Regions from separate parts of the Pseudomonas sp. GGS8 genome, predicted to be linked through region 1. Evidence: predicted binding sites of a transcription regulator. Region 1 holds the regulator's gene; each other region holds the start of a gene.

What was found. Region 1 encodes sigma-54, which starts transcription at its own class of promoters, with help from an activator protein. Its sites were predicted from a motif close to ANTGGCATNNANNTTGCTNT; they were not measured.
Region 2: glnK (P-II family nitrogen regulator) is a predicted target of sigma-54. The motif match lies at 3,804-3,823, and genes of this name have one in related genera.
Region 3: J3D54_RS16245 (flagellar basal body rod protein FlgF) is a predicted target of sigma-54. The motif match lies at 2,206-2,225, and genes of this name have one in related genera.

What each region holds. Positions count from the first base shown of each region.
Region 1 is NZ_JALJWF010000001.1:2,941,815-2,947,224, reverse strand. It holds gene lptA (lipopolysaccharide transport periplasmic protein LptA) at 1-498, shown strand, start outside; gene lptB (LPS export ABC transporter ATP-binding protein) at 498-1,223, shown strand; gene J3D54_RS13205 (RNA polymerase factor sigma-54) at 1,409-2,902, shown strand; gene raiA (ribosome-associated translation inhibitor RaiA) at 2,977-3,285, shown strand; gene ptsN (PTS IIA-like nitrogen regulatory protein PtsN) at 3,298-3,762, shown strand; gene rapZ (RNase adapter RapZ) at 3,765-4,622, shown strand; gene J3D54_RS13185 (HPr family phosphocarrier protein) at 4,638-4,910, shown strand; gene pmbA (metalloprotease PmbA) at 5,040-5,410, opposite strand, start outside.
Region 2 is NZ_JALJWF010000001.1:2,118,458-2,123,867, reverse strand. It holds gene J3D54_RS09365 (HAD family hydrolase) at 1-629, shown strand, start outside; gene sutA (transcriptional regulator SutA) at 822-1,145, opposite strand; gene J3D54_RS09355 (secondary thiamine-phosphate synthase enzyme YjbQ) at 1,248-1,673, opposite strand; gene J3D54_RS09350 (ammonium transporter) at 1,887-3,224, opposite strand; gene glnK (P-II family nitrogen regulator) at 3,260-3,598, opposite strand; gene J3D54_RS09340 (accessory factor UbiK family protein) at 4,016-4,282, shown strand; gene J3D54_RS09335 (Bro-N domain-containing protein) at 4,685-5,206, shown strand; gene J3D54_RS09330 (HigA family addiction module antitoxin) at 5,259-5,410, opposite strand, start outside.
Region 3 is NZ_JALJWF010000001.1:3,592,822-3,598,231, forward strand. It holds gene phhA (phenylalanine 4-monooxygenase) at 1-85, opposite strand, end outside; gene J3D54_RS16240 (sigma-54-dependent transcriptional regulator) at 367-1,929, shown strand; gene J3D54_RS16245 (flagellar basal body rod protein FlgF) at 2,280-3,020, shown strand; gene flgG (flagellar basal-body rod protein FlgG) at 3,066-3,851, shown strand; gene flgH (flagellar basal body L-ring protein FlgH) at 3,904-4,599, shown strand; gene J3D54_RS16260 (flagellar basal body P-ring protein FlgI) at 4,627-5,410, shown strand, end outside.

The DNA.
Region 1 (5,410 bases):
GGAAGCGTGAGCGCCTGGGCTCTGCCGACCGATCAAGCGCAGCCTATCCGCATTCAGGCCGACGACGCCCAGCTGGACGACAAGAATGGCATTGCCACCTATAAAGGTGACGTGATCATCACCCAGGGCTCGATGATCGTTAAGGGCAACACCGTGACCATCACCCGCACGCCTGCAGGCGACATCGACGTGGTGACTTCGGTGGGCAACCTGGCCTACTTCGAGCAACTGCAGACCGCTGGTGACACCAAGCCCGTTCAGGGCTGGGGCGTGACCATCCAGTACCACGCAGCCCAAAACCGCGTAGTGCTGATCGACAAGGCAAAAGTTGTCGACAAGGACAATAACACCACCCAGGGCGAGAAAATCGTCTACGACACGGTCAAGAAGCTTGCGAGCGCCGGTCGCGCCACGGGCAACAAAGTCACCGAGACGCGTCCGCGCATCGACATGGTGATCCAGCCGAAAAAGAAAACCGACGAGCAAAAGGCCCAGTAATGGCAACTCTGAAAGCTCAGCATCTGGCCAAGAGCTACAAGAGCCGCCAGGTCGTGCGTGACGTCAGCTTGTCCATCGACAGCGGTCAGATCGTCGGCCTGCTTGGTCCCAACGGCGCCGGCAAGACCACCTGTTTCTACATGATCGTCGGTCTGGTGCAGGCCGATCAGGGCCGCGTACTGATCGATGACCTGGATGTCAGCCACCAGCCGATGCACGGTCGTGCGAAGGCCGGTATCGGCTATCTTCCACAAGAAGCGTCGATCTTCCGCAAGCTGTCGGTGACCGACAACATCATGGCCATCCTCGAGACCCGCAAGGAGCTCGACAAGGCAGGTCGCCGCAAAGAGCTGGAAAGCCTGCTGCAGGAATTTCACATCCACCACATCCGTGACAGCCTTGGCATGAGCCTGTCCGGTGGCGAACGCCGTCGCGTGGAAATTGCCCGGGCACTGGCCACCAACCCGAAATTCATCCTCCTCGACGAACCCTTCGCCGGCGTGGACCCGATCTCGGTGGGCGACATCAAGCAGATCATCCATCACCTCAAGGCCAAAGGCATTGGCGTGCTGATCACTGACCACAACGTCCGTGAAACCCTGGACATCTGCGAAACCGCCTACATCGTCAATGATGGCCAGCTGATCGCTGAAGGTGACTCTGCCACCATCCTGGCCAACGAACTGGTCAAGGAAGTGTATCTGGGCCACGAGTTCCGCCTGTAAGCGCTGAACTGCCTGGCCAGTCGCCTGAGCGCTCTTTTTCAATAAAAAATCAATAGTTTTTTATTGTTACAGCGCTCTAGGCAAACACTTCAGTTTCAGGCATATAATTTGCTTATGTTTGGCGCTTCGGCGCCCTGTAGTGGATGGCGCATGTGCGCCGGCGAATAAGGTGTTAAGCCCCTGCCATGAAACCATCGCTAGTCTTGAGAATGGGCCAGCAGCTGACGATGACACCGCAGCTGCAACAGGCCATCCGCCTGCTCCAATTGTCGACCCTGGACCTGCAACAGGAAATCCAGGAGGCCCTGGAGTCCAATCCGATGCTCGAACGCCAGGAAGAAGGCGACGACTTCGATAACGCCGACCCCTTGGCCGACAAAGCCGAACAGCAACCCAACGCCGACATTCAGGAACCCTCCTACCAGGAAACCGCTCCGACGGTGGATAACCTTGAGGAAGGCGACTGGAACGAACGCATTCCCAACGAATTGCCTGTCGATACCGCCTGGGAAGACGTCTACCAGACCAGTGCCAGCAGCCTGCCGAGCAATGATGACGACGAGTGGGATTTCACCACCCGTACTTCGGCCGGTGAAAGCCTGCAAAGCCATTTGCTCTGGCAACTGAACCTGGCACCGATGTCCGACACCGATCGCCTGATCGCCGTGACCCTGATCGACTGCATCAACAATCAGGGCTATCTGGACGAAACCCTCGAGGAAATCCTTGAGGCCTTCGATCCGGAACTGGACATCGAACTGGACGAAATCGAAGCCGTCCTGCATCGCATCCAGCAATTCGAGCCCGCCGGTATCGGCGCTCGCAACCTCGGTGAATGCCTGCTGCTGCAACTGCGCCAACTGCCCGCCAAGACCCCTTGGCTGGCCGAGGCCAAGCGCCTGGTCACCGACTACATCGACCTGCTCGGCAGCCGCGACTACAGCCAGCTGATGCGCCGCATGAAGCTCAAGGAAGATGAACTGCGCCAGGTGATCGAACTGGTCCAGAGCCTCAACCCGCGCCCGGGCTCGCAAATCGAGTCCACCGAAGCCGAATACGTTGTTCCCGACGTGATCGTGCGCAAGGACAACGAGCGCTGGCTGGTGGAGCTGAACCAGGAGTCGGTGCCACGCCTGCGGGTCAACGCCCAATACGCCGGCTTCGTACGCCGCGCCGATACCAGCGCTGATAACACCTTCATGCGTAATCAGCTGCAGGAAGCTCGCTGGTTCATCAAGAGCCTGCAAAGCCGCAACGAAACCCTTATGAAAGTGGCCACCCAGATCGTCGAGCATCAGCGCGGCTTCCTGGAGTACGGCGACGAGGCCATGAAGCCGTTGGTACTGCACGACATCGCTGAGGCGGTAGGCATGCATGAATCGACTATTTCACGGGTGACCACGCAGAAATTCATGCATACCCCACGGGGCATCTATGAACTGAAATACTTTTTTTCCAGCCACGTCAGCACCTCCGAAGGCGGTGAATGCTCGTCCACGGCGATCCGCGCGATCATCAAAAAACTGGTTGCCGCGGAAAATCAGAAAAAGCCGTTGAGTGACAGCAAGATCGCTGGTTTACTGGAGGCACAAGGCATTCAGGTGGCTCGCCGCACCGTCGCCAAGTACCGCGAATCCCTCGGGATCGCGCCTTCGAGCGAACGCAAGCGGTTGATGTAGAGCCACGCCACAGCGTTCCAGTGGTAGATCATCTGATCTACCGCTTTATGCACTGGCAACGAAGGAGAAGCTGTATGCAAGTCAACATCAGTGGACACCAACTGGAAGTGACCGAACCTCTTCGCACCTACATCGGCGAAAAACTCGAACGATTAGAGAGGCATTTCGACAAGATCACCAACGTGCAAGTCACGATGACGGTCGAGAAGCTCAAGCAGAAAATCGAAGCCACACTGCATATTCCCGGCAATGAAGTGGTCGCTAACGCGGAACATACCGATATGTACGCAGCGATCGACGCACTGACCGACAAGCTGGATAAACAACTCAAAAAGCATAAGGAAAAGACCCAGAGCCTCCTCCAGGGCGCGACCGGTCGTTAACACTCCCAACCCATGATCCGACTTGAAAGCATCCTGACCCCCGGCCGTTCCCTCGTGAACGTGCCGGGCGGCAGTAAAAAGAAAGCCCTCGAGCAAATTGCCAACCTTATCCATCGCGAAGTGCCGGGTCTGGCCATGCAGGATGTCTTCGAGAGTCTGGTCGCCCGTGAAAAACTCGGTTCCACCGGTTTTGGCAACGGTATCGCCATCCCCCACTGCCGCCTCAAGGGCTGTGAGTCGCCCATCAGCGCCTTGATGCACTTGGACGCACCCATCGATTTCGACGCCATCGACGGTGCCCCGGTTGACCTGCTGTTTGTCCTGCTGGTCCCGGAAGCCGCCACCGATGCGCACCTGGAGTTGCTGCGCCAGATCGCCAGCATGCTTGACCGCAAGGAAGTGCGCGAAAAACTGCGTAGCGCCCCGAGCAACGAAGCCTTGTATCAGGTTGTCCTGAACGAGCAAAACGGTCACTAATCATGCGCCTGATCATCGTCAGCGGCCGCTCCGGCTCAGGTAAAAGCACTGCCCTCGATGTTCTCGAGGACAACGGCTACTACTGCATCGACAACCTGCCTGCCGGCCTGTTGCCAGAACTGGCCGAACGCGCGCTGATTCATACCGAACTGGCACAACCGCTGGTGGCCGTGTCCATCGATGCACGCAACTTGCCGAGCCACCTGTCACGGTTTCCCGAATTGCTGGAAGAAGTCCGCAGCCGGCATATCCAGTGCGATGTGCTGTATCTGGACGCCGATGAAGAGACCCTGCTCAAACGTTTTTCGGAAACCCGCCGTCGTCACCCCCTGAGTAGCGCCAATCGCTCGCTGGCGGAGGCGATAGAGGACGAAACCAATCTGCTGGGGCCGATCGCCGATCTGGCCGACCTCAAGGTCAACACCACCAGTCTGAACCTGTATCAGCTGCGCGATACCATCAAGCTGCGCCTGCTGAATCAGCCGGAGCCCGGTACTGCGTTTCTGGTGGAGTCTTTCGGGTTCAAGCGTGGCATGCCGGTGGACGCCGATCTGGTGTTCGACGTGCGTTGCCTGCCCAACCCTTACTGGAAACCGGAGCTGCGGGCACAGTCCGGGCTCGATCAACCGGTGGCCGAGTACCTGGCGGCACAGCCGGATGTCGAAGAGATGTTCCAGGACATTTCCTCCTACCTGCTCAAGTGGTTGCCCCGCTTTGCCGCCAGCAACCGCGCCTATGTCACCATTGCCATTGGCTGCACCGGCGGACATCACCGCTCTGTCTACTTGACCGAACGTCTGGGTCAGGTCCTGCAACAATCCCTGAAGAACGTCCAGGTTCGCCACCGCGACCTCAGCTAAAGGATTCACATCGCGATGCCTGCTCTGGAAATCGAAATCATCAACAAGCTGGGCCTGCATGCCCGCGCATCTGCAAAGTTCGTCGGGGTGGCCGGGCAGTTCCCGTGCCAGATCAGGGCTGGCCGCACTCCAGAGACTATGGTCGATGGCAAAAGTATCATGGCCATGATGATGCTGGCTGCGGGCAAGGGCACCAAAATCCACCTGAAAACCGAAGGTGAACAAGAGCAGGAAGCAATGGCTGCACTGGTGGCGCTGATCAATAACTACTTCGACGAAGGCGAATAAAGATCAATGGATTGCAGCATTCGGTCGCGGCCACAGACGCGTAGGCGCTGACAAAAGCTGCGATATCTTGATCCAAAAAAAACGCGCCACCCGATTGGGTGGCGCGTTTTTTTGTGCAGCAGTCGCAGCTTAGCTGCCCGCCACCGTCATCCGCTCGATCAACACCGAACCGGTGCGAATGTTGCTGCGTAATTCCAGGTCATTACCCACCGCAAGGATCTGCTTGAACATGTCACGCATGTTGCCGGCAATGGTCACTTCCTGGACCGCGAACTGGATTTCACCGTTCTCGACCCAGAAACCCGCCGCGCCACGGGAGTAATCGCCAGTGACCATGTTCAGGCCCTGCCCCATCAATTCAGTGACCAGCAGGCCACGACCCATGCGGCGCAACAAGGCCGCCTGATCTTCGTCGCCATGGGTGACGAACAGGTTGTGCACCCCGCCGGCATTGGCGGTGCTCGGCATGCCCAGCTTACGGCCGGAATAGGTGCCAAGCA
Region 2 (5,410 bases), 820 kb from region 1:
TATTGCGTGAATGGCTGACCGAGCATGCGCCGAACCTGGGCGCGGTGCCGGTGGAGCATTTGTGGTCGATTCGCGAGCGGGTGTTGAGCAACGAGCCGAGCCTCAAGCACCGTATCAGCGCGCTGCGTCGGCGGGTGCTTTTTCATGCTCTGGAAGAGGCAGGTTACGACCATGGTCAAGCCTCAGACCTGGCTGATCAAAGTTTTGAAGTGTTTCTGCATGCCCGGCATCAGCTGGAAGTATTCCCCGAAGTCGAGCCAACGCTGGAGACGCTGGCCAAGCACTACGCCCTCGGTGTAGTAACCAACGGCAACGCCGATGTACGCCGACTGGGCCTGGCGGATTACTTCAAGTTTGCCCTGTGCGCCGAAGACATCGGCATCGCCAAACCGGATGCGCGACTGTTTCATGAAGCGCTGCGCCGTGGCGGCGCGACCGGCGAGACCGCGGTGCATATCGGCGACCATCCCGGCGATGACATTGCCGGTGCCCAGCAGGCGGGGTTGCGGGCAATCTGGTTTAACCCGACGGGCAAAGCGTGGGAAGCCGAGAAGGTGCCGGATGCCGAGATTCGCAGTTTGACTGAGTTGCCTGCGCTGCTCGCCCGCTGGAATGCTGCCTCAGCCTGACACAACAATCTGTGGGAGCGGGCTTGCCCGCGATGAGGCCGTTGCATCCAACATTGATATTGCTTGATAAACCGCTATCGCGGGCAATCCCGCTCCCACAGGGGGTTGCATTCAGCTCAAATAATTTTTTGTAGCTCGAATGAAAAAGCCCGCAGCGACGGCGGGCTTTTTCAGCAAGCAGGAAGCAGGCGCTTAGATAGGCCGGCTGCCGTACTTGTTGTCAGGCTTCTTGGGAGGATCGGCGACCACATTGGCCTCCACTTCCTGCACCTTGCCGCCCCGTGCCAGAAACTCTTCCATGGCCTTGGCCAGGGCATCGCGTTCCTTGTTCTTGGCTTCGACACTCGGCAGCTCATCGACCGATACTGCAGCCTTGGCTTTGCCTTTGGCAGTCGGAACGGGCACATCGCCGCCATCGTCTTCAGCGACGTCTTCTGCCGCTGCTTCAAGGCCTTCTTCGGTTTCGTCGTCGTCGCCTACTTCGAGGTCGTCGTTTTCCAGATCATCGTCGCTCATGTTCTACCTCATGACTTGCGAAAAGCAGATTAGTTATAGCCCAGCTTCGCCATCTGTCGAAGGCCGCCGGAAAAAATTCAACCACCGCTGGTGACCAGCGGTTTATGCCCCTTCACCGTGCACGGTGGCGAGGACTTTACGGGCACCGCCATGATCACGGTGCTCGCCCAGATAAACGCCTTGCCAGGTTCCCAACGCCAGTCGGCCTGCCGAGATCGGCAAACTGAGCTGACAGCCAAGCACGCTGGCCTTGAAGTGCGCCGGGAGGTCGTCCTGGCCTTCGTCGTTATGCTCATAGTCGTCCGCTCCTTGTGGGATCAGACGATTGAAAAATCGTTCGAAGTCGCGACGTACCGCCGGATCGGCGTTCTCGTTGATGGTCAACGACGCCGAGGTATGCTGTAGCCACAAATGCAACAGACCGACCCGACATGCCTTGAGTTCAGGCAAGCCGGCGAGTAACTCGTCCGTTACCAGATGAAAGCCCCGGGGCCGTGCCCGCAGGGTAATCAGAGTCTGTTGCCACATACAGTTCTCCGCACGTTCGGGGCGCATTCTAGCGCGCTCTGGGAAAAAACAAAGGCCCTAATATTCCTTCAATCGTGTAAGCCATTGGCCGCAGAAAAACACCCGTTGTAAACGCCCCTGAACGTATATGAAAAAACCTTTCAGCCTTTCCATCACTGACAAAACCAAGACAAAAAAATGCCCGGCAAGCCGGGCATTTTTTTATAGGCGTGCTTACAAGTTGTAGCCGCGTTCGTTGTGCAGCGCCAGATCGATGCCGACTGCTTCTTCTTCCTCGGTGATGCGCAGACCCATGACAGCGTCCAGCACCTTGAGGATGATGAAGGTGACGATCGCGGTGTAGATCACCGTGAAGCCCACGCCTTTGCACTGAATCCAGACTTGAGCCGCGATGTCGGTGACGGTGCCGAAACCACCCAGGGACGGTGCCGCGAACACACCGGTCAGGATCGCGCCGAGGATACCGCCGATGCCGTGCACACCGAAGGCGTCGAGGGAGTCGTCGTAACCCATTTTGCGTTTCAGCGTCGTGGCGCAGAAGAAGCACACCACGCCCGCCGCCAGACCGATGATCATCGAGCCCATCGGGCCAACGGTACCCGCCGCCGGAGTGATCGCAACCAGACCGGCAACCACGCCCGAAGCGATACCCAGTGCGCTCGGTTTACCGTGGGTCAGCCACTCGGCAAACATCCAGCCCAGGGCTGCTGCGGCGGTAGCGATCTGAGTCACCAGCATCGCCATGCCGGCAGTGCCGTTGGCAGCAGCAGCGGAACCTGCGTTGAAACCGAACCAGCCGACCCACAACATCGCAGCGCCCATCAGGGTATAGCCGAGGTTGTGCGGAGCCATCGGGGTGGTCGGGAAACCTTTACGCTTGCCCAGTACCAGGCAGGCAATCAGACCGGCCACACCGGCGTTGATATGCACCACGGTGCCGCCGGCGAAGTCGAGCACGCCCCAGTCGCCCAACAGCGAACCCGGACCGCTCCAGACCATGTGCGCAATCGGCGCGTAAACCAGGGTGAACCAGATCCCCATGAACACCAGCATTGCGGAGAACTTCATCCGCTCGGCGAAAGCACCGACGATCAGCGCGGGGGTGATGATGGCGAAGGTCATCTGATAGGTGACAAACACCGCCTCGGGAAACAGCGCCGCAGGGCCGGTAATGCTGGTAGGCGTGATGCCGGCGAGGAACGCCTTGGCGAAGCTACCGACAAACGAATTGAGGTTGACGACGTTGGCTTCCATACCCGTTGTGTCAAACGCCATGCTGTAGCCGTAAAGGAACCACAGAATGGTGACCAGGCCGGTAATGGCGAAGCATTGCATCATCAACGAAAGAACGTTTTTGGAACGAACCATGCCGCCGTAGAACAGCGCGAGGCCGGGGATGGTCATGAACAGCACAAGGGCTGTCGAGGTCATCATCCAGGCGGTATCGCCGGAATTGAGGACTGGAGGCGCCACCGGATCTGCCGCCATGGCCAGGCCAGGCATTACGATGGACAACAGGGCTCCTAGCCCTGCGAATTTACGCAGAGTCATTTTGTTTTCTCCTGGGGCGTTGGGTTTGTGGCGGCTTAGATTGCGTCGGTATCGGTTTCGCCGGTACGGATGCGAATCGCCTGTTCCAGATTGACCACGAAGATCTTGCCGTCACCGATCTTGCCGGTGTTGGCAGCCTTGGTTATCGCCTCGATAACCCGGTCCAGATCCTTGTCGTCAATGGCGACATCGATCTTCACCTTGGGCAGAAAATCGACCACGTACTCCGCGCCGCGATACAGCTCGGTGTGACCCTTCTGCCGACCGAAGCCTTTGACCTCAGTAACGGTAATGCCCTGCACGCCGATCTCGGACAACGACTCGCGCACATCGTCCAGTTTGAACGGCTTGATGATGGCAGTGACTAGCTTCATGAAAACTCTCTCCCGAATTGGTGGACTTGCCCCAGGAAAACAAACCCGACTCAAGTCTAAGCGCAGTGCCTGGCTTTGTAACGCATCGTTCGGCCTTACCTGCCCGTCCGACGCCAGCTAACCACTCCGCACGAAACTTCCCCCGTTCCGCTTGGCGCACTGCATTCGTCACAGCGACTGCATCAGTGCATGGGTCACCAGCGACTAAGCAGAAAGCTTGCCATCTATCCAAAACCCATTAATTTCAAGCCCTTGGCCGCTACCGCAGGCCCCTCCAGCCGATTGACGCCACAGTTACGCACAACAACAGTGCGCGGCTGTCCACTCGCATGCGCGAAAAGCGTGCATCCAAGCCGCCGAGATTGACTATAGACACTGCGTGGTACACTGCGCGCCATTGTTGACAGGACATTTCCCATGCTCGCGCCCAAAGACTTCCTCGACGCCCTGAGCGGCACCGCCTCCCGCCTCTTCAGCGGCGACACCCCACTGCCGAAAAGCGAAATCGAAAGCCAGTTCAAGGCCCTGCTGCAGAGCGGCTTCAGCAAGCTGGACCTGGTGAGCCGGGAAGAATTCGACAGCCAGATGGTCGTACTGGCACGGACCCGGGCCCGGCTGGAGAGCCTTGAGGCGAAAGTGGCGGAGCTGGAAGCGAAGCTCAATCCAGTTGCTGACGCCGAGTAACCTGATCGTTCCCGTGCTCTGCGTGGGAACGATCATTCAATGTTTTCTGTAGGAGCTGCCGAAGGCTGCGATCTTTTGATCTTCCGCCCCGCCACCATCTCGGCAACGTCCTACAAAAATCACACCGCCGTCCGATTGCGTCGTAAGGCCTCCAGTTTCTATGCTCATCCCCAGCTGAATGTTCAGCTCTGGGTTTGGCGACCCGGAAGACCCCGACGCACCGCGACCACATTCGACCGAGGAATTTGTTCCCATCTCGAATTATGGCGGCTATGCGTGGGAGACCTTCGGGTCTGCCGGTTTTCGGGCGTCACCGGTTCGCCAACCCGCGCATGGCTGCCATCCTTTTCGTTTGGCGACGATCAGAGGCAGTTTTCTTCATTTGATCCCGAGAACTGCACCATGGACGAAAACTATCTAATCCCCCACATATTCACCCGCCACAAACTCCACCTCCACGCCCTCCTCCTGGAAAACCAACCCTGGTTCAGCGCCCGCGACCTCGGCCGATTGCTCAGGCTGTTCCTCGACGAACGCGCGCTACGCAAACTCGATCCCGACCAACACCAAACCGTACAAATGCTGATCCACGGCACCATCGAAAACACACTGCTGATCAGCGAATCCGGCGTCTACGCATTACTGGTCTACCACTACTGCCCCGAATACCGAGGCCTGCGCGAATGGCTGACCCACGACGTGGTCCCAACCCTCAGAGACGCCCAGCAACCCGCCTCAGCCGAACGCCCGATTCTGAGCCTGCTGAATTGGCCGCAGATGTCGTTGAGTTTGCTGCACTGGAATAACCAGCCGTGGATTCGGTTGCAGGATGTTCCGCAACTGCTGCCGAATGAGGAACGACCGCGAAGTATGGTCAATGCTCCGTGGTGGAAGCGTGCGTCACGAATACTCCAGGCATTCTGAACGACAAAAAAACCCCACGTTTATCGCGTGGGGTTCGTTCAGGAACAGAGGTTCAGGCGCAGTGCGGGAGCCGCTCAACCTGATCCCGGATCGCAGCCCCTCGTTCGATCTCGGCTTTTCGCAAATCGTATGTCGATTGCAGGTTCAGCCAAAACTCGGGAGTCGTGTCCAGGCAGATAGATAGCCTTAGAGCCATATCGGCAC
Region 3 (5,410 bases), 650 kb from region 1:
TATTCCACACCGCGTGTTCTTCAGCGGGGTAGTCGATAAAACCTTGCGCATCGGGCTCACGAGCCACGTATTGCGTCTGCTTCATGCTGCTCTCCTGCTAGGGGATACGTTCTTGTTTTATGTCCTGCTCTGGAGCTAGAGATACGCCAAGGTGTGCGACTTTGCAGCAGGTGATCCGCGCGGGAAGTAGGAAAAATCCGTGTTTTTTGTAAAGTATTCGTTACGGAATGGCTATTGTGGCGCAAGTATTGATATTTCCGTGTTTGAAATGGAGTGCGCGTGTCACATAATCTTGACGACTAACTTGGCGTTCGCGCAGAAATTTCCTTGCGTCGGGCCACGATCACCCCTGTTACGGGCCTTTATATGCGTATCAAAGTCCACTGCCAGAACCGCATCGGTATCCTGCGCGACATTCTCAACCTGTTGGTCGAGTACGGGATCAACGTCGCTCGCGGCGAGGTGGGCGGTGAGCATGGCAATGCGATCTATCTGCACTGCCCGAACCTGATCAACATCCAGTTCCAGGCTCTGCGTCCGAAATTTGAATCGATTGCCGGCGTATTCGGCGTCAAGCGTGTAGGGCTGATGCCCAGCGAGCGTCGGCACATGGAGCTCAATGCCTTGCTCGGTGCCCTGGAATTTCCGGTGTTGTCGATCGACATGGGGGGCTCCATCGTTGCGGCCAACCGTGCGGCGGCGCAGTTGCTCGGGGTGCGGGTGGATGAGGTGCCGGGGATCCCGCTGTCGCGGTACGCCGAGGACTTCGATTTGCCGGAACTGGTACGCGCCAACAAGTCGCGGATCAACGGTTTGCGGGTGAAGGTTAAGGGTGACGTGTTTCTCGCCGACATCGCGCCGCTGCAATCGGAGCATGACGAAAGCGAGGCCATGGCCGGTGCGGTGTTGACGTTGCACCGGGCGGATCGGGTGGGCGAGCGCATCTATAACGTGCGCAAGCAGGAGTTGCGCGGCTTCGACAGCATTTTCCAAAGCTCGAAAGTGATGGCGGCGGTAGTGCGCGAAGCACGGCGCATGGCGCCGCTGGATGCACCGCTATTGATTGAAGGCGAAACCGGCACCGGCAAAGAGTTGTTGGCGCGGGCCTGTCACCTGGCGAGCCCGCGTGGGCAATCGCCGCTGATGGCGCTCAACTGCGCCGGCCTGCCAGAGTCCATGGCCGAGACTGAATTGTTCGGCTACGGCCCCGGCGCCTTCGAAGGGGCGCGGGCCGAAGGCAAGCTCGGGCTTCTGGAGCTGACGGCGGGCGGCACGTTGTTTCTCGATGGCGTTGGCGAAATGAGCCCGCGCTTGCAGGTGAAATTGCTGCGCTTTCTGCAGGACGGTTGCTTCCGTCGTGTCGGCAGCGATGAAGAGGTCTATCTGGATGTGCGGGTGATCTGCGCGACTCAAGTGGACTTGTCCGAGCTGTGTGCTCGCGGTGAATTTCGCCAGGATTTGTACCACCGCTTGAACGTGCTCTCGCTACACATCCCGCCACTGCGCGAATGCCTCGACGGACTGGCGCCGCTGGTGGAGCACTTCCTCGATCAGGCCAGTCGGCAGATTGGTTGCCCGCTGCCGAAACTGGCACCAGCGGCGATGGAACGGCTCAGTCACTATCACTGGCCGGGTAATGTGCGGCAGTTGGAAAACGTACTGTTTCAAGCGGTCTCCCTGTGCGAGGGCGGCACCGTCAAAGCCGAGCACATTCGTCTGCCGGACTACGGCGTGCGTCAGCCGCTTGGCGATTTTTCCCTGGAGGGCGGGTTGGACGAGATTGTCGGGCGCTTTGAAAAAGCGGTGCTGGAGCGTCTGTATTCCGAGCATCCGAGCAGTCGGCAACTGGGCAAGCGGTTGGGGGTTTCCCATACCACCATTGCCAATAAGTTGCGTGAGTATGAGGTCGGCAAAGAGCCGGGTGTTTAAACCTGTGGCGAGGGGGCTTGCCCCCGTTGGGTTGCGAAGCAGCCCCAAATGCAGCAACCGTATAGTGTCAGGTAAAACGCATCGGCTGATTTTGCGGCCGCTCCGCGACCGAACGGGGGCAAGCCCCCTCGCCACAGGGATCTGTGTTGGCTGCAAAGGTTGATGCTTGCCGTAAGCGGCATAACACCGCCGGTTTTTCGTCTTCGATACATTCCCCCTATCCCCTCTAAACCTCTCAAGTCCTTTGTTTGCCGGGCCCGGCGCCGCCAGAAAAAAGTTGGTCTGCAAATTGCTTATGGCTCAGCAGTACAGCGGTGGGCGGCAAACGTCCGGCATGCAGAGGAAAGAGTGTGGACAAGTACCTTTATGTGGCAATGACCGGCGCCAGCCAGAATGCACTGGCGCAGAAGGCTCATGCCAACAACCTGGCGAACATCTCTACCAATGGTTTTCAGAAGGACCTGGAGCAGGCCCGTTCGATGCCGGTATTTGGTGACAGCTTTCCGGCGCGTGCGTTTGCCATGAGCGAACGTCCGGCCACCGACTTCTCCCCGGGCGCGCTGGTGGAAACCGGTCGCGACCTCGATGTCGCGGTGCAAGGCAACGGCTGGATCGCCGTGCAGAACCCCGATGGCGGTGAAAGCTACGTGCGCACCGGCAGCCTGAACGTTGACGCATTGGGCGTGCTGCGCGCCGGCAACGGTATGCCGGTGGTGGGCAATGGCGGGCCGATTGCCGTGCCGCCTGAGCAGCAGATCGAAGTCGGCGAAGACGGCACCGTCAGCATCCGCGCGATGGGCGAAGGCCCGCGGGTGATGGCTGAAGTCGACCGCATCAAGCTGGTCAACCCGGACTTCAAGAACATGACCAAAGGCCTGGACGGTTCGATCCACACCAAGGACGGCAAGCCGGCGCAAGCCGATGCGGGCGTCAAGCTGGTGTCCGGGTTCCTTGAGTCGAGCAACGTCAACGCTGTGGAAGAGATGACCTCGGTGCTGGCCTTGTCGAAGCAGTTCGAGCTGCACATCAAGATGATGAACACCGCCAAAGACGATGACCAGGCCATGGCTCGGGTCTTGCAGATCAGCTAATTATCAGAACGTCGCGCCGTAAAACAGGCGCACGAGGAGAATCGAATGCTTCCGGCTCTATGGGTTGCCAAAACAGGTCTGTCCGCCCAGGACACCAACCTCACCACCATTTCCAACAACCTGGCCAACGTATCGACCACGGGTTTCAAACGTGATCGCGCCGAGTTCCAGGACTTGCTGTATCAGATCAAACGCCAGCCAGGCGCCCAGTCGACCCAGGACAGCGAATTGCCGTCGGGCCTGCAAGTGGGTACTGGTGTGCGCATCGTCGGCACCCAGAAAAACTTCACCGCCGGCAGCCTGCAAACCACCGAGCAGCCGTTGGACATGGCCATCGACGGTCGCGGTTTCTTCCAGATTCTGCAGCCCGATGGTACCACGTCCTACACCCGTGACGGTACCTTCCACCTGGATTCCAACGGCCAGATCGTCAACGCCAGCGGCTTCGCCCTGGAGCCGGCCATTGTCATTCCGAACAACGCCCAGACGTTCACCGTTGGCCGTGACGGCACCGTGTCCATCACCGTTGCCGGCAACCCGGCCTCCCAGGTGATCGGCAACCTGCAAACCGCCGACTTCATCAACCCGGCCGGTCTGCAAGCGGTGGGTAACAACCTGTTCCTGGAAACCGCTGCCAGTGGCGCGCCGCAAGTCGGCACCCCGGGCCTGGCCGGTTTCGGCACCACGCTGCAGAACACCCTGGAAACGTCCAACGTCAGCACCGTTGAAGAGATGGTCAACATGATCACCACTCAACGCGCCTACGAGATGAACTCCAAAGTGATCTCCACCGCCGACCAGATGCTCTCGTTCGTAACGCAGAATCTGTAATCAAGTCTATGAGGCGGCCATGAGGTCGCCTGCAACACCGTGAGGTAGGGTCATGAATCGCTTCGTATCTGTTCTGGCACTGAGTGGGGTCGCCGCGCTGGCGGGGTGCGTCGGTCCGACGCCAAAGCCCAATGACCCTTACTACGCCCCGGTGTTGCCGCGCACGCCGCTGCCGGCTGCCGCCAATAACGGCTCGATCTACCAGGCCGGTTTCGAACAGAACCTGTACAGCGACCGCAAGGCGTTCCGGGTCGGTGACATCATCACCATCACCCTGAACGAGCGCACCCAGGCGAGCAAGAACGCCAACTCGCAGATCGACAAGACCAGCGACACCAGTGTCGGCCTGACCTCGCTGTTCGGCTCCAGCCTGACCACCAACAACCCGGTTGGTGGCAACGACTTGAGCCTGAACGCCGGCTACAAAGCTGATCGCGCAAGCAAAGGCGACAGTAAGACCGGCCAAAGCAACAGCCTGACCGGTTCGATCACCGTGACCGTTGCCGACGTGTTGCCCAACGGCATCATCGCCGTGCGCGGCGAGAAGTGGCTGACCCTCAACACCGGTGACGAACTGGTACGGATTGCCGGCCTCGTTCGCGCCGATGACATTGCCACCGACAACACCGTGTCGTCGACCCGTGTCGCCGATGCACGTATCACCTATTCGGGCACCGGTGCGTTTGCCGATGCGAGTCAGCCAGGCTGGTTCGACCGTTTCTTCCTCAGCCCGCTGTTCCCTTTCTAGGTGGCTACGTTGAATCTTAAACACCTGATGGTGGGCGCCCTGTTGCTGATGGCGGCCTTCGATGCTCAAGCCGAACGGCTGAAAGACATCGCCAGTATTTCCGGCGTGCGTTCCAACCAATTGATCGGCTATGGCTTGGTGGTCGGGCTTAACGGTACCGGTGACCAGACGACCCAGACCCCGTTCACCCTGCAGACCTTCAACAACATGCTCTCGCAGTTCGGCATCAAGGTGCCGGCAGGTTCTGGCAACGTGCAATTGAAGAACGTCGCGGCCGTGTCGATCAGCGCCGATTTGCCAGCGTTCGCCAAGCCGGGTCAGCAGATAGATATCACTGTAGCGTCCATCGGTAACTCCAAGAGCCTGCGTGGCGGCACCCTGCTGTTGACGCCGCTTAAAGGTATCGATGGCAACGTCTACGCCGTCGCTCAGGGCAACCTGGTGGTCGGCGGTTTCGATGCCGAAGGTCGCGACGGTTCCAAGATTACTGTCAACGTTCCGTCGGCCGGTCGCATTCCCGGCGGTGCGTCGGTCGAGCGTGCAGTGCCGAGCGGCTTCAATCAGGGCAATAGCCTGACACTGAACCTCAACCGTTCGGACTTCACCACGGCCAAGCGCATCGTCGACAAGATCAACGACATGCTTGGCCCTGGCGTCGCCCAGGCCATCGATGGTGGCTCGATCCGCGTGACCGCGCCACTCGATCCGAGCCAGCGGGTCGACTATTTGTCGATCCTCGAAAACCTCGAAGTCGATCCGGGTCAGGCGGTGGCGAAAGTCATCATCAACTCGCGCACCGGCACCATCGTGA